3 regions of the Polaromonas sp. P3_A5 genome follow, and region 1 is predicted to be linked to each of the others. Evidence: predicted binding sites of a transcription regulator. Region 1 holds the regulator's gene; each other region holds the start of a gene.
What was found. The regulator sigma-54, encoded in region 1, starts transcription at its own class of promoters, with help from an activator protein. The targets are predictions, from matches to a motif close to TGGCANGNAANCTGCTTT.
Positions count from the first base shown of each region.

Region 2: glnA (type I glutamate--ammonia ligase) is a predicted target of sigma-54. The motif match lies at 1,971-1,988, and genes of this name have one in related genera.
Region 3: AC1DU8_RS19700 (ammonium transporter) is a predicted target of sigma-54. The motif match lies at 2,548-2,565, and genes of this name have one in related genera.

Region 1 is NZ_JBFUGF010000004.1:106,965-111,652, reverse strand. Features, by position in the region: gene AC1DU8_RS21790 (THUMP domain-containing class I SAM-dependent RNA methyltransferase) at 1-1,320, opposite strand, end outside; gene AC1DU8_RS21785 (RNA polymerase factor sigma-54) at 1,362-2,897, opposite strand; gene lptB (LPS export ABC transporter ATP-binding protein) at 3,043-3,834, opposite strand; gene lptA (lipopolysaccharide transport periplasmic protein LptA) at 3,849-4,475, opposite strand; gene AC1DU8_RS21770 (thiol:disulfide interchange protein DsbA/DsbL) at 4,635-4,688, opposite strand, start outside.
Region 2 is NZ_JBFUGF010000001.1:1,226,864-1,231,551, forward strand. Features, by position in the region: gene AC1DU8_RS05915 (EI24 domain-containing protein) at 37-963, shown strand; gene AC1DU8_RS05920 (competence/damage-inducible protein A) at 988-1,812, shown strand; gene glnA (type I glutamate--ammonia ligase) at 2,040-3,455, shown strand; gene AC1DU8_RS05930 (hypothetical protein) at 3,637-4,167, shown strand; gene glnL (nitrogen regulation protein NR(II)) at 4,209-4,688, shown strand, end outside.
Region 3 is NZ_JBFUGF010000003.1:36,116-40,803, reverse strand. Features, by position in the region: gene mrdA (penicillin-binding protein 2) at 1-1,193, shown strand, start outside; gene AC1DU8_RS19705 (sulfite exporter TauE/SafE family protein) at 1,362-2,120, opposite strand; gene AC1DU8_RS19700 (ammonium transporter) at 2,636-4,090, shown strand; gene AC1DU8_RS19695 (hypothetical protein) at 4,130-4,591, shown strand.

The DNA.
Region 1 (4,688 bases):
CATCGGCACGCGCCGCGATTCTTTCAGGCGCATCTTGCCCGGCAGTTTGAGGTCGGGCGTGAGCACGTGAGCGGTCCAGCCGGCGTAGTTTTTCTTCCAGTGCGCGGCCAGTTGCGGAAAAAACTCCGTCGCTTCTTCGCCCCAGGCGTTTTGTGCCTGTTCGCGGCCGGGATTGGCAGAACGGTCGCGCGAAGTCTCGAAGGCGGGCTCTTCACGCGTGTCGCCCCGATCGCCGCTGTCCCGGTTCAGCGGCTGGCCAAATTCATCGATGGGTTGGTTGCGGTGGTCCTGCTGCACGCGTCCTTCGGCATGTCCTTGCTGGCGGCGCTGGTCGCGTCCCTGCAGGCCGGTGATGCCGGCCACGCCTGCCACATCGATCCGTTCGCCGTAAGGCGGGTTCACCAGCATCACGCCCGAAGGCGCAGGTGGCATACGCTGCAGCGCGTCGCCGCCGCGGAATTCCACCGCATTGGCCACACCGGCACGTTCGGCATTGCGCTCGGCAAAGTCAACCATGCGGAAAGACACGTCGCTGCCGAACACCTTGGCCGTGGGCTCGGTGATGGCGGCTTCGGCCTGGTCGAGGAGGCCGTCCCACACGTGGCCCTGGAAGGGCAGGTATTTCTGGAAGGCAAAACGGCGGTTGATGCCGGGTGCGATGTTGCACGCGATCTGCGCGGCTTCAATCGCGATGGTGCCCGAGCCGCAGCAGGGGTCATAGAGCGGCACGCCTTCTTTACAGAGCTGATCCCATCCGCTGGCGGCAATCATGGCGGCGGCCAGGGTTTCCTTCAGCGGGGCATCACCCTTGTCTTCACGCCAGCCGCGCTTGAAGAGCGGCTCACCCGAGGTGTCGATGTAGACCGTGACGGTGTCCGTCGTCAGGTGCACGTAGACGCGCACGTCGGGCCAGCGCGTGTCGACGCTGGGGCGCACGTCGTCGAACTTGGCGCGAAAGCGGTCGGCGATCGCGTCCTTGATCTTCAGCGCCGCGAAGTTCAGGCTTTGCAGCGGGCTGTGCTGGGCGGTGATCTCGACCTTGAAGGTCTGTTTGGGCGTGAACCAGATTTCCCAGGCCACGTTGGCAGCAGCGTTGTAGAGGTCTTGCTCACTGCGGTACTGGTTGTGCTGCAGCTCGATCAGTACACGCTGCGCCAGCCGGCTGTGCAGGTTGAGCTGCAACGCGTCGCGCCACGACGCCTGCAGCTGCACGCCGGCGCGCCAGGCTTTGCCGTCGATCCCGGTGACACGCTTGACCTCGGTGGCCAGCAGGGTTTCGACGCCTGCGGCGCACGGTAAAAACAATTGGAGTTGATTCATGACTGACTTTGAGGGACGGGCAGCGCGGCCTGATTGGGCGGCTAGAGTGATTTGCGCAGGTTGGCGGGCGCTATGCGCAGGGCTTCGCGGTACTTGGCCACGGTGCGGCGTGCGCATTCAATGCCCTGCTCCTTGAGCATTTCGGAAATCTGGTTGTCGCTGAGCGGTTTCTTGAGGCTTTCGGACGAGACAAATTGTTTGATGAGCGCGCGTACCGCCGTGCTGGAAGCATTGCCGCCGGTTTCGGTGCCGAGCGCGGAGCCGAAGAAATACTTGAGCTCAAAGGTGCCGAAAGGGGTGCCCATGTACTTGGCCGTGGTCACGCGGGAGATGGTGGACTCGTGCAGGCCCAGCTCGTCGGCGATTTCGCGCAGCACCAGCGGGCGCATGGCGAGTTCACCGTGCGTGAAGAAATTTTTCTGCCGTTCCACAATCGCACTGCTCACGCGCAGGATGGTGTCAAAGCGCTGCTGGATGTTCTTGATGAACCAGCGGGCCTCCTGCAGGCGCTGCTGCAGCGCCTGGCCGCCCTGGCCCTTGTGCTGCTTGAGGGCATTGGCATAAATGTCGTGCACGCGCAGGCGCGGCATGACGTCGCCATTGAGCGAAACCTTGAAGCCCCGGCCCGACTTCACAACGATGACGTCGGGCACGATCAGGTTGCGCTCCACATTCACGAAGCGGCGCCCGGGCTTGGGATCGAGCCGGCCTATCACCGTGATCGCGCCCTTGATGGCGGCTTCGGTGAAACCGCACAGGTGCGACAGGCGCTTGACGTCGCGCTTGGCCAGCAGCTCCATCGGTTGCTTGCACATGGCAATGGCTGCGCGGGTTTCTTCGCAGTCCTTGCAGTCCAGCAGCTGCAGGCTCAGGCATTCCGCCAGGTTGCGCGCACCGACACCGGCAGGCTCCATGTGGTGCAGCAGCTTGAGCGCCATCGCAAAACGCTGCTCCAGTTCTTCCGCCTGCGCCATGTCATCTCTTGCAAGACCGGCCGCGAGCGACGCCAGGCTGTCTTCAAGGTAGCCGTCGTCGTTGAGCGATTCAATGAGGAAGTGCAGCGCGGCACGGTCTTCCTCCGACAGGCGCAAGCTCAGCGATTGCCGGTGCAGGTGGTCCTGCAGCGACTCATGGCTGCCCGTGAGGTCGGAGGCCTCGGCTTCGCTCTCTTCATTGTTGTTCTTGCGCGCCGGTGCGTCGCTTCCCCACTCGCTGTCGTCGGGCGTGGTTTCTACCGTGCCATCGCCTTCCCAGCTTTCCTCGAGCTTGGGCTCCGCACTGACTTCTGCGTCATTCGGGGCTGTAGCGCTAGTCTCGTCTGCGCCGCCAGCTATCGAATCCGTAGCAGATTCAAACTCGCGGCTGTCCTGGCTTACCGGCGTGTTGATGTGCTCCAGCCCAAACTCTTCGCGCACCGCCGTCTCTTCCGACACTTCCAGAAACGGGTTTTCGTCGAGCATCTGCTCGACCTCCTGGCTCAACTCAAGCGTCGACAGCTGCAACAGCCGGATCGACTGCTGTAGTTGAGGTGTCAGCGCAAGATGCTGCGAGACGCGGAGTGACAGACCTTGTTTCACTGGATTTTCAAACTTGCGGAAGGTTGAGGCGATACGTCTTTAACCAGCGGGCGCCGCCGAACTGGCTTTGCCAGGCCGCAGGCGCCGTCCCCGGAGGGGGAGAGGGAGCTACACGAAGTGAGCGACAACAGGGGGGAACCATGTTCTACATCTTGAAGTGTTCGCCGAGATAGACGCGGCGCACATCGGCGTTATTCACGATCTCGGACGGTGTGCCTTGCGCCAGCACGTGGCCGTCGCTGATGATGTAGGCATGGTCGCAAATGCCCAGTGTTTCACGCACGTTGTGGTCGGTGATCAGCACGCCGATGCCGCGCGATTTGAGGAAACCGATGATGCGCTGGATTTCGATCACGGCAATGGGGTCGATACCGGCAAACGGCTCATCCAGCAGGATGAAGCGCGGCTGGGTTGCCAGCGCCCGCGCGATTTCGACCCGGCGGCGCTCGCCGCCCGAGAGCGCCGGTGCCGGTGAGTTGCGCAAATGATCTACCCGCAAATCCTGCAGCAGGGCGTCGAGCCGCGACTCGATGTCTGCGCGCCCCAGCGGTTTTCCGGTTTTGTCGAGCTGCAGCTCCAGCACGGCACGCACGTTTTCTTCCACCGTGAGCTTGCGGAAAATCGACGCTTCCTGAGGCAGGTAGCTCAGGCCCAGGCGGGCACGCAGGTGAATCGGCATGTGCTCGACCGACTCGCCGTCGATGGAAATTTCGCCTGCATCGGCGCGCACCAGGCCCACGATCATGTAGAACGAGGTCGTTTTGCCCGCGCCGTTGGGGCCCAGCAGGCCCACGACTTCGCCTTTTTGCACGGACAGCGAAACGTCCTGCACCACCTTGCGGCTGCCGTACGATTTTTGCAGACCTTGCGCAACAAGGCGGCTGGGGGTCAGGGCAGGAGCGGCCGGGGCCGCTGAAGTGTCAGTCACCACATCCATCTGTGCAGGTCTTTCTAGTTCTTTTCATTGCCCAGCGTCGTGCTGGGGCGCAGAACCGGGGCTGGGCCCGCGGGCGGTGCCGCAACGGGTGCCGAGGCTGTCGCGCGGGGTGACAGCATGGCGCGAACCCGCCCCGTGGGGTTGCTGGCCGTACGGTTTTGCGCGCCCCCATCCACGGTGAAGACGTCGGTGTTGTTGTCATAAACAATCAGGCTGCCGGTGGTTTCGTCCACCAGGGTGGCACCGTTGTAGCGGCGCACCACCGCCCGCTTGATGAACTTCACCAGGTCGGCGCGGCTGTCATATTCAATGCGTTCGCCTTCGCCTTCGATGTACTCGTCTACGCCGTCACGCTTTTTCCGGTAAAACGCCAGCTTGCCGGGCGCCGCGACGGACACCGCCTGCTGGTAGCCCTCGGGATCCTGCATGACGTCAACGCGCTCGCCGCGCACGATGGTCGTGCCCTTGGTGATCACCACATTGCCGGTAAAAACGCTGGTTTGCTTCAGGTCGTCATAACGCAGGGCATCTGCCTCCGCGTTCATGGGTTTGTCCCGATCAGCTTTTTCGGCAGCGGCCGGGAAAGCCGACCCCAGCGCCAGGATGACCGGCAGGATGAGGGAAAAAATGGGGTGTTTCATAAGGCACGAATCTTGCTGCTTGGTGTTGGGTCATTGTAGCCATGCCAGCTGCGGGAATGGCTTGCACGGGGAATATTAGGGGCATAAAAAAACCCGCCGGAAATCGGGCGGGTTTTTTGAGCCGGTGTTTGGCGCGGCGCACGGCCGCGGGCGCTTTCTTTATTTGGCCTTGCGGGATTGGGCGATCAGGTGATCTGTGACCTGCAGCGCGCG
Region 2 (4,688 bases), on a different contig from region 1:
CACGCAGTGAACGACTGTGGGGGCTACACTTTCAGCATGAGCAAACTCCTTGACGCCTTCTGGCGCGCCGCGATGTATTGCCTGCACCCGCGGGTCATTGTGCTGTCGATCCTGCCGCTGGTGATCATGGGGGGGGTTTCGCTGACCCTGGGCTACTTCTTCTGGGACAGTGCTGCGGAAGCCATCCGCGTGCAACTTGGGAGCTTCGAGCTGGTTGATGCCATGGTTCGCTGGCTGGAGGGATTGGGCCTGGGCCAGCTGCAGTCTGTACTGCCCAAGGTGCTGCTCCTGCTTTTGATCATCCCCGTGATCATCATCGTCTCACTGCTCTTCGTGGCATTGCTCATGACGCCGGCCATGGTGGCCTTGGTGGCTGAACGGCGCTTTCCCCAGATGGAGCGCAAGCGTGGAGGCTCCCTGTTTACCAGCCTGTTCTGGTCGCTGGGCTCCACTTTGCTGGCCGTGGTGGCGCTGGTCGTTTCGATTCCGCTTTGGCTGATTCCACCGCTGATCCTGGTGCTGCCGCCGCTGATCTGGGGCTGGCTGACTTACCGTGTCATGTCTTATGACGCCATGGTGGACCACGCCAGCAGTGAAGAGCGGCGCCAGATATTCAAGGAGCATCGCCTGCCGCTGCTGGCGATCGGTGTGTTCAGCGGTTACCTGGGTGCGGCCCCCAGCCTGCTGTGGGCCTCGGGCGCGATGTTTGTGGCAATGGCGCCCATCCTGGTGCCGGTGGCCATCTGGATCTACACCCTGGTGTTTGCGTTTTCCTCGCTCTGGTTTGCGCACTATACGCTGTCGGCCCTGGAACAACTTCGCAAGAAGAATAATGCCCTGGCGCCCGACCCGCTTGCGCAAGCAGCTATTGAATCGATAGCAAATGAGCTGGCCCCCGATGCCCTCCCCGGGCCGGCGCCCAGCTTCGGCTCACTGGGCGGCAAGCCCGAATCACAACCCTGAACCCGTTACCTGACAAGCCTGAACATGACCCCACAATTCGGCCTCATCATCGTCGGCGACGAAATCCTTTCCGGCAAACGTGCCGACAAGCACCTGCCCAAAGCCATCGAACTGCTGGGCGCGCGCGGCTTGCAGCTGGCCTATGCCGACTACGTGGGCGACGACCCCGCCCGCATCACGGCCACGCTGGCGCGGGCGTTTGCCGCCGCGCGTGAACACGGCGACGTGGTCTTTTCCTGCGGCGGTATAGGGGCCACACCGGACGACCATACGCGGCAGTGCGCGGCCAAGGCGCTGGGCCTTGAGCTCGCGCTGCACCCCACGGCCAAAACCCTGATCCTTGAGCGCATGGCGGATGTGGCGAAAGAGCAGGGGACACCCTACGAGCCTGACCGCGACGACAACATCCACCGGTTGAACATGGGCGTGTTTCCGGTCGGCGCGGAGATTATTCCGAACCCCTATAACAAGATACCGGGCTTTACCTGCCGGGCGGGGCAGGGGGCGGTTCACTTCGTTCCCGGCTTCCCGGTGATGGCTTGGCCGATGATTGAATGGGTGCTCGACAACCAGTACGCCCACCTGCACCAAAAATCGCCTTACACCGAGAAGTCGGTGATCATTTTTGGGTCCATGGAGGCCATGCTCACGCCCCTGATGCTCGATATTGAAGCGGCCCATGCGGGAGTGAAAGTGTTTAGCCTGCCCAGCGTGGACCACCCGGAATATGGCCGCCATATTGAACTGGGCGTCAAAGGCGCGCCCGAGGCGGTCAATTTGGCCTATCCAGCCATGCTGGCCGGGCTGCACAAATTTGACCTGAAGTTAGGCCCCGAGTTGGTGCGTTAATTTTTTGCACCAAGCTTGGGCGTGTATGTTGATGCACGATCATGGTGCATTCGGTGCTGGCCGGTGTTTTTTGCATTTTCAGCCTGCCAAAGGCTGGAACTGAAGCCAGATCACGGCACAATCCGGGGCTTGGCGGGAAACTCAACCGCCAATGTCTGTGGCACAAAAAGTGCATTCGACAGCCCGAATAGATTTTTCAACCACCCATCCAGCAACAGGAGATTTTGATGGCAAAGACCGTCGCAGACGTCATGAAAATGGTCAAGGAAAACGAAGTCAAGTTTGTTGACTTCCGTTTTACCGATACCCGGGGCAAAGAACAGCACGTGACCGTGCCCGTGTCCCACTTTGACGAAGACAAATTCACGTCGGGCCATGCATTCGACGGCTCCTCAATTGCCGGCTGGAAGGGCATTGAAGCCTCCGACATGCAACTGATGCCTGACCCAAAGACGGCCAACATCGATCCGTTCTTTGAAGAAACCACGCTGTTCATGAGCTGCGACGTGCTTGAGCCCGCCGACGGCAAGGCCTATGACCGCGACCCGCGCTCCATCGCGCAGCGCGCAGAGGCTTACCTCAAGGCTTCCGGCCTGGGCGACACTGCTTACTTCGGCCCCGAGCCAGAATTCTTCATCTTTGACGACGTGCGCTGGAACACCGACATGTCGGGCACCTTCTTCAAGATCGAAGAATACGAAGCGCCCTGGAATTCCGGTGCCAAGCTCGAAGGCGGCAATCGCGGCCACCGTCCTACCGTCAAGGGCGGCTACTTTCCCGTGCCTCCTGTCGACAGCACGCAAGACATGCGCGCCGAAATGGCCCTGATCCTCGAGTCGCTGGGCATCCCCGTCGAAGTGTTCCACCACGAAGTGGCCGGTGCCGGCCAGAACGAAATCGGTACCCGTTTCAGCACGCTGGTTCAGCGCGCCGACTGGACCCAGGTCCTGAAATACGTCGTGCAGAACGTGGCCAACGCCTACGGCAAAACCGCCACCTTCATGCCCAAGCCTGTTGTCGGCGACAACGGCTCCGGCATGCACGTTCACCAGTCCATCTGGAAAGACGGCAAAAACCTGTTTGCCGGTGACGGCTATGCAGGCCTGTCTGATTTCGCCCTGTACTACATCGGCGGCATCATCAAGCATGCACGCGCCCTGAACGCCATCACCAACCCAGGCACCAACAGCTACAAGCGTCTGGTTCCTGGCTATGAGGCGCCGGTCAAGCTGGCTTACTCGGCCAAAAACCGTTCGGCATCGATCCGCATTCCTTACGTTGCCAATCCAAAGGGCCGCCGTATCGAAGCGCGTTTCCCCGATCCACTGATGAACCCTTACCTGGGCTTCTCGGCCCTGATGATGGCGGGTCTGGACGGCGTGGAAAACAAGATCCATCCCGGCGAAGCCGCCACCAAGGATCTGTACCATCTGCCACCCGAGGAAGATGCAAAAGTACCAACCGTGTGCCACAGCCTGGACCAGGCGCTGGACGCACTCGACGTGGGCCGCAGCTTCCTGACCAAGGGCGGTGTGTTCACCGACAGCATGATCGACGCCTACATTGAACTGAAGATGGGTGAAGTGACCCGCCTGCGCCAGGCGACCCACCCTATCGAATTCGAGATGTACTACTCCCTGTAATCAGGGGGGCGAAAGCCCAACCGCCTACTGTTTATTTACACAGTTTGTGGTCAAAAAAGGACGGCATATGCCGTCCTTTTTTATTGCCCAAGCCGGTTGTGGGTTTGCTGGCTTTGTATTTCGGCGCCTTTGCCGCATACTGATAGACCGTCCTCGCCCTTATTGGGCATCGGGAGTACCTATGAAACACACCTTATTGCTTTCTACCTTGTCGTTGCTGCTGGCTGGCGCGGGGAATGCTGCATGGGCGCAGCAGGTATACCGCTGCGCAGGAGTCGGGGGTGCGGCCCCTGAATACATCAACAACACAAAAGACGCCCAAACCCGGAGCTGCAAACTGCTGTCCGGCGGCAATGTGACGGTGATGCAGAGCACGCCGGTGCCCAAAGCCGCGGTTCGCGTGGCTGCGGCCGCAGGCTCCAGTGGCCCGCGCACCGATGGCAGCCCCGAACAGCGGACCCGCGACAACGATTCGCGCGCCATCCTTGAGGCCGAGTTGAAAAAGGCCGAAGCCAAGCTGGCCGAGCAGCAAAAAGAATTCAACAACGGTGAACCTGAAAAACAGGGCATTGAGAGCCGTAATTACCAGCGCTACCTGGACCGCGTGGCCGAGCTCAAGGACAGCATCACCCGTAACCAGAGTGACATTGCCGGCCTGAAGCGCGAAATTTCCCGCCTGCCTGCCCCGGCCTCAGCCGCCGTCGTCAATTAAACCAAGGCGATAAGCCGCGGCGAGCCGGCTTCTGGAGGAAAATGGATGGCTTGAACAAGCCCTCCATCCGTGCCGCTTTATCGTCCGTCCCGGTCACCGGACTTCCCCCCCGCTTTCAGGCGTTTGACCTGCTGGCCACGCTGGTGGCTGTGGTGCGTACCGACGGCACTGTGGTGTTTGCCAATGCCGCGCTGGAAGACGCGCTGGGCACCTCGCGGCGGACCATTGAAGGCTCGCAGCTCCCCGATTGCTTTACCGAGCCGCTCATTTTGCAAAATGCGCTGGAGGGCGCGGGCAGCAATGAATTTGCCGCCCTGCGTTACGACGCGTGGCTCAGGCGCCTGAACCACGAACCGCTGCCCGTGCATGTGGTGGTGGCGCAAACCGACACCCCGGGTGAGGCGATTGTGGAGCTGCTGCCGCTGGAGCAGCAGGCCAAGCAGGAGCGCGAAGAGCGCCTGATCGACCAGGCGCAGGCCAACAAGGAGTTGATCCGCAACCTGGCCCACGAGATCAAAAAC
Region 3 (4,688 bases), on a different contig from region 1:
ACGGCATCGACACGGAGAGCTGGCAATACCTGCGGGATTCGCTGGACAAGCCCCTGCTCAACCGCGCGCTGCGCGGCACCTACCCGCCGGGCTCCACCTACAAGCCCTTCATGGCCATGGCGGCGCTGGAAACCGGAAAGCGCTCCGCCAGCTTCATCGTCAACGACAACGCCTCCTGGAGTTTCGGCGGCCACGTCTTCCGCAGCCACGGCGACATTGCGCTGGGGGCGGTGGACATGTACCGCGCCATCGTGAAGTCGAGCAACGTGTACTTCTATTCGCTGGCCAACGAACTCGGCGTGGACGCCATGCACGACTTCATGCAGCCGCTGGGCTTTGGGCAGATCACCGGCATCGATATCAGCGGTGAAGTCACGGGCGTGCTGCCCAGCCAGGCCTGGAAACGCAAAGCCTATAAAAGGCCGGAGCACCAGAAGTGGTACCCCGGCGAAACCATCTCACTGGGTATCGGGCAGGGCTACAACACCTTCACCATGCTGCAGCTGGCGCAGGCCACGGCCGTGCTGGCCAACAACGGCGTCAAGCACCGGCCGCGGCTGGTGATCGGCACGCAGGACCCGGTGACGCGCGTGATGCACCCGCTGCCGGCCGATGCGCCGGAAAACCTGGGCTACAAGGCTGAAAACATCGCGATCGTGCGCAAGGCCCTGGTTGGCGTCACCCAGGAAGGCACCTCGGCACGCGTGTTTGCCGGCGCGGGTTATCTGAGCGGCGGCAAAACCGGCACGGCGCAGGCGGTCACCATCGGCCAGAAAGACAAGTACAACAGCAGCAAGATGGAAGAGTACCAGCGCGACCACGCTGTTTACATGGCGTTTGCGCCGGCGGAAGACCCCAAGATCGCGCTGGCAGTGATCGTGGAAAACGCCGGCTGGGGCGCCGGGGTGGCGGCGCCGATTGCACGGCGTGTTTTTGACTATGTGCTGCTGGGCCAGTACCCGAGCGAGGAAGACATGGTGGCGGTGCAGAAGGGGCTGGCGGCAGCGCCCATCGGCAAGCCGCGCCAGGCCGCCGACGTGGCCGGCCAGCTGTCGGCCGGCGCAGCAGGCGCTTCCCCCGGCCCCACGAACGCCGCGGCTGCCGCTGCCGCCAAAGCCAGGACGGCGGCGATTGCGGAGGCGCTCAGCAAGCTGCCGCCGCCCATGGCGGCAGCGGGCATCAACCCCGATTAAGCCGGCCGTCGCTATCGATTTGATAGCTGCTTGCGCATGCCCCTATTGGGCCGGACGCCAATTTTGTCATTAAACGGTGATGGCCGGATTTCAAGCCAAATTTGCCGGAAACCCATACAGGACCTGCGCAAGCAGCTATTAAATCAATAGCAAACGGCCTGCGCACAGTCAGCGCGCAAATGCGTCAAAACCGGTTTTCAGGATCAGCGAGCTGACCACGGCGATAAACACCCCGCGCACAAACCCGGCCCCATGTTTGAGGGCCAGGCGGGTGCCCAGCAGGCTGCCCGCCACGTTGGCCACGGCCATCGTGAGGGCGAAATGCCACCAGACATGGCCCTTCCAGGCAAAGAGCGCCAGCGCTGCGAGGTTGGTGGCGGTGTTGAGCAGCTTGGCCGAAGCCGACGCGTTCAAAAAGTCATAACCCAGCCAGCGCACAAATAAAAATACAAAAAAGCTGCCGGTGCCCGGACCGAAGAAGCCGTCGTAAAACCCCAGCACCAGCCCGATGCAGCAGGCCGCCGCGGTTTCGGCATGCCCGGTAAAGCGGGGCGTATGGTGGCGGCCCAGCTCCTTCCTGGCCAGCGTATAGAGCAACACCGCCAGCAGCACAAAGGGCAGGGTCTTGCGCAAAAAGCCCGGCGAGATGACGGTGACCAGCCAGGCGCCCGCCAGCGAGCCGGTGAACCCGGCGGCCGCCGCCGGCAACAGTGCCGCCCAGCGAAGCTCCACCCGACGGGCATATTGGGCCGTGGCAACCGCGGTGCCCCAGACCGAGGCCCCCTTGTTCACCCCAAACAGGGTGGCAGGATGGGTGGTGGGGAAAACCGCAAACAGGGCCGGCACCAGGATCAGCCCGCCGCCCCCGACGATAGAGTCCACAAAACCGGCGAGCAGGGAGGCCAACGAGACGATGAATAATTCCATGGCCCGGATTGTCCCATCGCATTGAACAGACTCATTGCTATCAAATAGATAGCTGCTTGCGCCCGACAGTCAATGGCTGCGAGGGTTTTTGAGGGTTGGGCCCCGTCAGGGCGGAGGCATAAAAAAAGCGCTGGGGTTGCCAGCGCTTTTTGCAAATCTGCATCTCTTGTGGAATGCCGCTTTGCTTGTGTACTTCTTAATGACTCTCTCGTGTCTCCTCGGCTCCTCGCGTTGCGAGCAGCAAGGCTCGTCAGCAAGTCATCCAATATAGCGGGCGCACTGTCCCAGTGCATTGGGGGTTTCCCGGCCCCGGGCTTTGGGCGGCCGCTGGTTCTGTGGATGTTTTTGGGGCACCACGCCAATCGTTTGCGCACTTTTGCAGTACATATTTTCCGTTGCAGTCCCATCACACGAGCTACTGCGGTATTGGCACGACTTATGCCTGTTGTTACCAATTGTTGGTTGATTGAACAGGCGGGCACCGTATGCATATGAACAGATTTCTGGCCTTGGGTATGTCTTTATGCTTGGGCCTGGCATGCCAGCAAGCCCTGGCACAGACCACGGCTCCCCCGGCGGTGGCGCCGCCAGCAGTCACTGCCAGCGCTCCGGAAGTCGCACCGTCCCCCGCACCGGCCGCTGTTCCTGCTCCTCCCGCCGCACCGGTGGCTGCGGCCTCTGCGCCGCTTCCTGCAGCGGCCGCCCCGGCGCCGCTGACCCAACCGGGACTGGTCGGCGTGGAGACCCTCAATGGTGCCGACACCGCCTGGATGATGACCTCCACCGCACTGGTATTGCTCATGACCCTGCCCGGCATCGCCCTTTTCTACGGCGGCATGGTGCGCAGGAAAAGCGTGCTCAATGTCATGGCCTGCGTTGTCGCCATCTGTGCCGTTGTCAGCCTGCTCTGGTTTGCGGTGGGCTACTCCATCGCCTTCACGCCCGGCAAAGGTGCGCTTGGGCACTATCTGGGTGGTCCCGAGCGGCTCTGGTTCACCGGGCTGGACTACGTGAAGGACGCGCAGAAGGTGGCCGTGAGCCATATTGCGCCCAACATTCCCGAGTCGGTCTACGCCATGTTCCAGCTGACCTTCGCCATCATCACGGCCGCGCTGGTGGTCGGCTCGTTTGTGGAACGCATGCGGTTCTCCGCGATGCTGGTGTTCATGTCGCTGTGGACCGTCGTCGTCTACGCACCCATTGCCCACTGGGTCTGGGAGCCCAATGGCTGGCTGGCGCGCATGGGCGCGCTGGACTTTGCCGGCGGCTCGGTCGTGCACATCAATGCCGGCATTGCCGGGCTGGTCTGTGCCTACGCGCTCGGGCCGCGCCACGGCTATGGCCGTGAACCGTTTACGCCTTTCAACCTGGGTCTGACCATGGCCGGTGCCGGCATGCTGTGGGTCGGCTGGTTTGGCTTTAACGCCGGCTCCGCCGTGGCCTCCGACGGCCGGGCCGGCCTCGCGATGGCCGTCACGCACATCGCGGCGGCCGCGGGCGCTCTCTCGTGGATGGCGGCCGAATGGATTGTTCGCGGGCGTCCTTCCCTGCTGGGACTGTGCTCGGGCCTGGTCGCCGGGCTGGTCGCCATCACGCCGGCGGCGGGCTTTGTCTCGCCGCGCGCGGCCCTGGTGTTTGGCCTGGTGGCCGGCGTGGCCTGCTACTGGGGCGCCACGGGCCTCAAGCGCCTGCTCAACGCCGACGATTCGCTGGACGTGTTCGGCGTGCACGGCGTGGGCGGCATTGTGGGTTCGCTGCTGACCGGCATTTTTGCCAGCAAGGCCATCTCCGGTGTCGAGGGCAGCCTGATGACCCAGGCGATAGGCGCAGGCGCCGTCATGCTCTACAGCCTGTTCATGACGGCGCTGGCCTTGTGGGTCACCTCGCTGATCGTCAGCCTGCGCGTCAGCGAAGCCGCCGAGAGCGACGGCCTGGACATCACCCAGCACGCCGAGCGGTTGGGCACGTAACTGACAAACAACGGACTCCACTTTCAAGGATTGCGCACCATGCCCTCCAGTGAAAAAATTGCCGTTGCGGCCCACCTGCATGTGCTGTTGCGCCGCAAAACCGGCCGCGTGACCGACACCGAGTGGATGGCCGGTAACCAGGAATACGCCGCCGAAATAGCGCGTTTTGCGCGGGAAAAAGCCGCCGAGGATGGCCACGTGGACCTGGCGGTGTGGGCCGACCGGCTGGAAGAAATCATGGCCACCCCCGAGCCCAAGGCACGCGTGCCGCTGGTGCAGTTGGTGTCCGAGGTGGTGAAGGAGCGCAGCCAGCCGGTGCTTGCCCCGGCGCCAGTGCCCGACCGCCAGAGCGCCCGGTCCATCGATACCGAGGAAGAGGTCTATCCTGAATCAGGTTTTATCGAGTCGACATTCGGTGCCATCTTCGGCGAGGGCGAGTCGCCGCGGGAGCGCCGCCAGCGCGACCCGAACGCGCCGCGCTATGTGAAGGGCCTGCGATAACTTGTAGACCCCTGTCTCGGCTCACTGCGTGTAGCCGGAACCCCCCTTCAGGGTGGCAACACCTGCAGCCCGGCAAAGCCGGTTCTGCGGTGTTCTT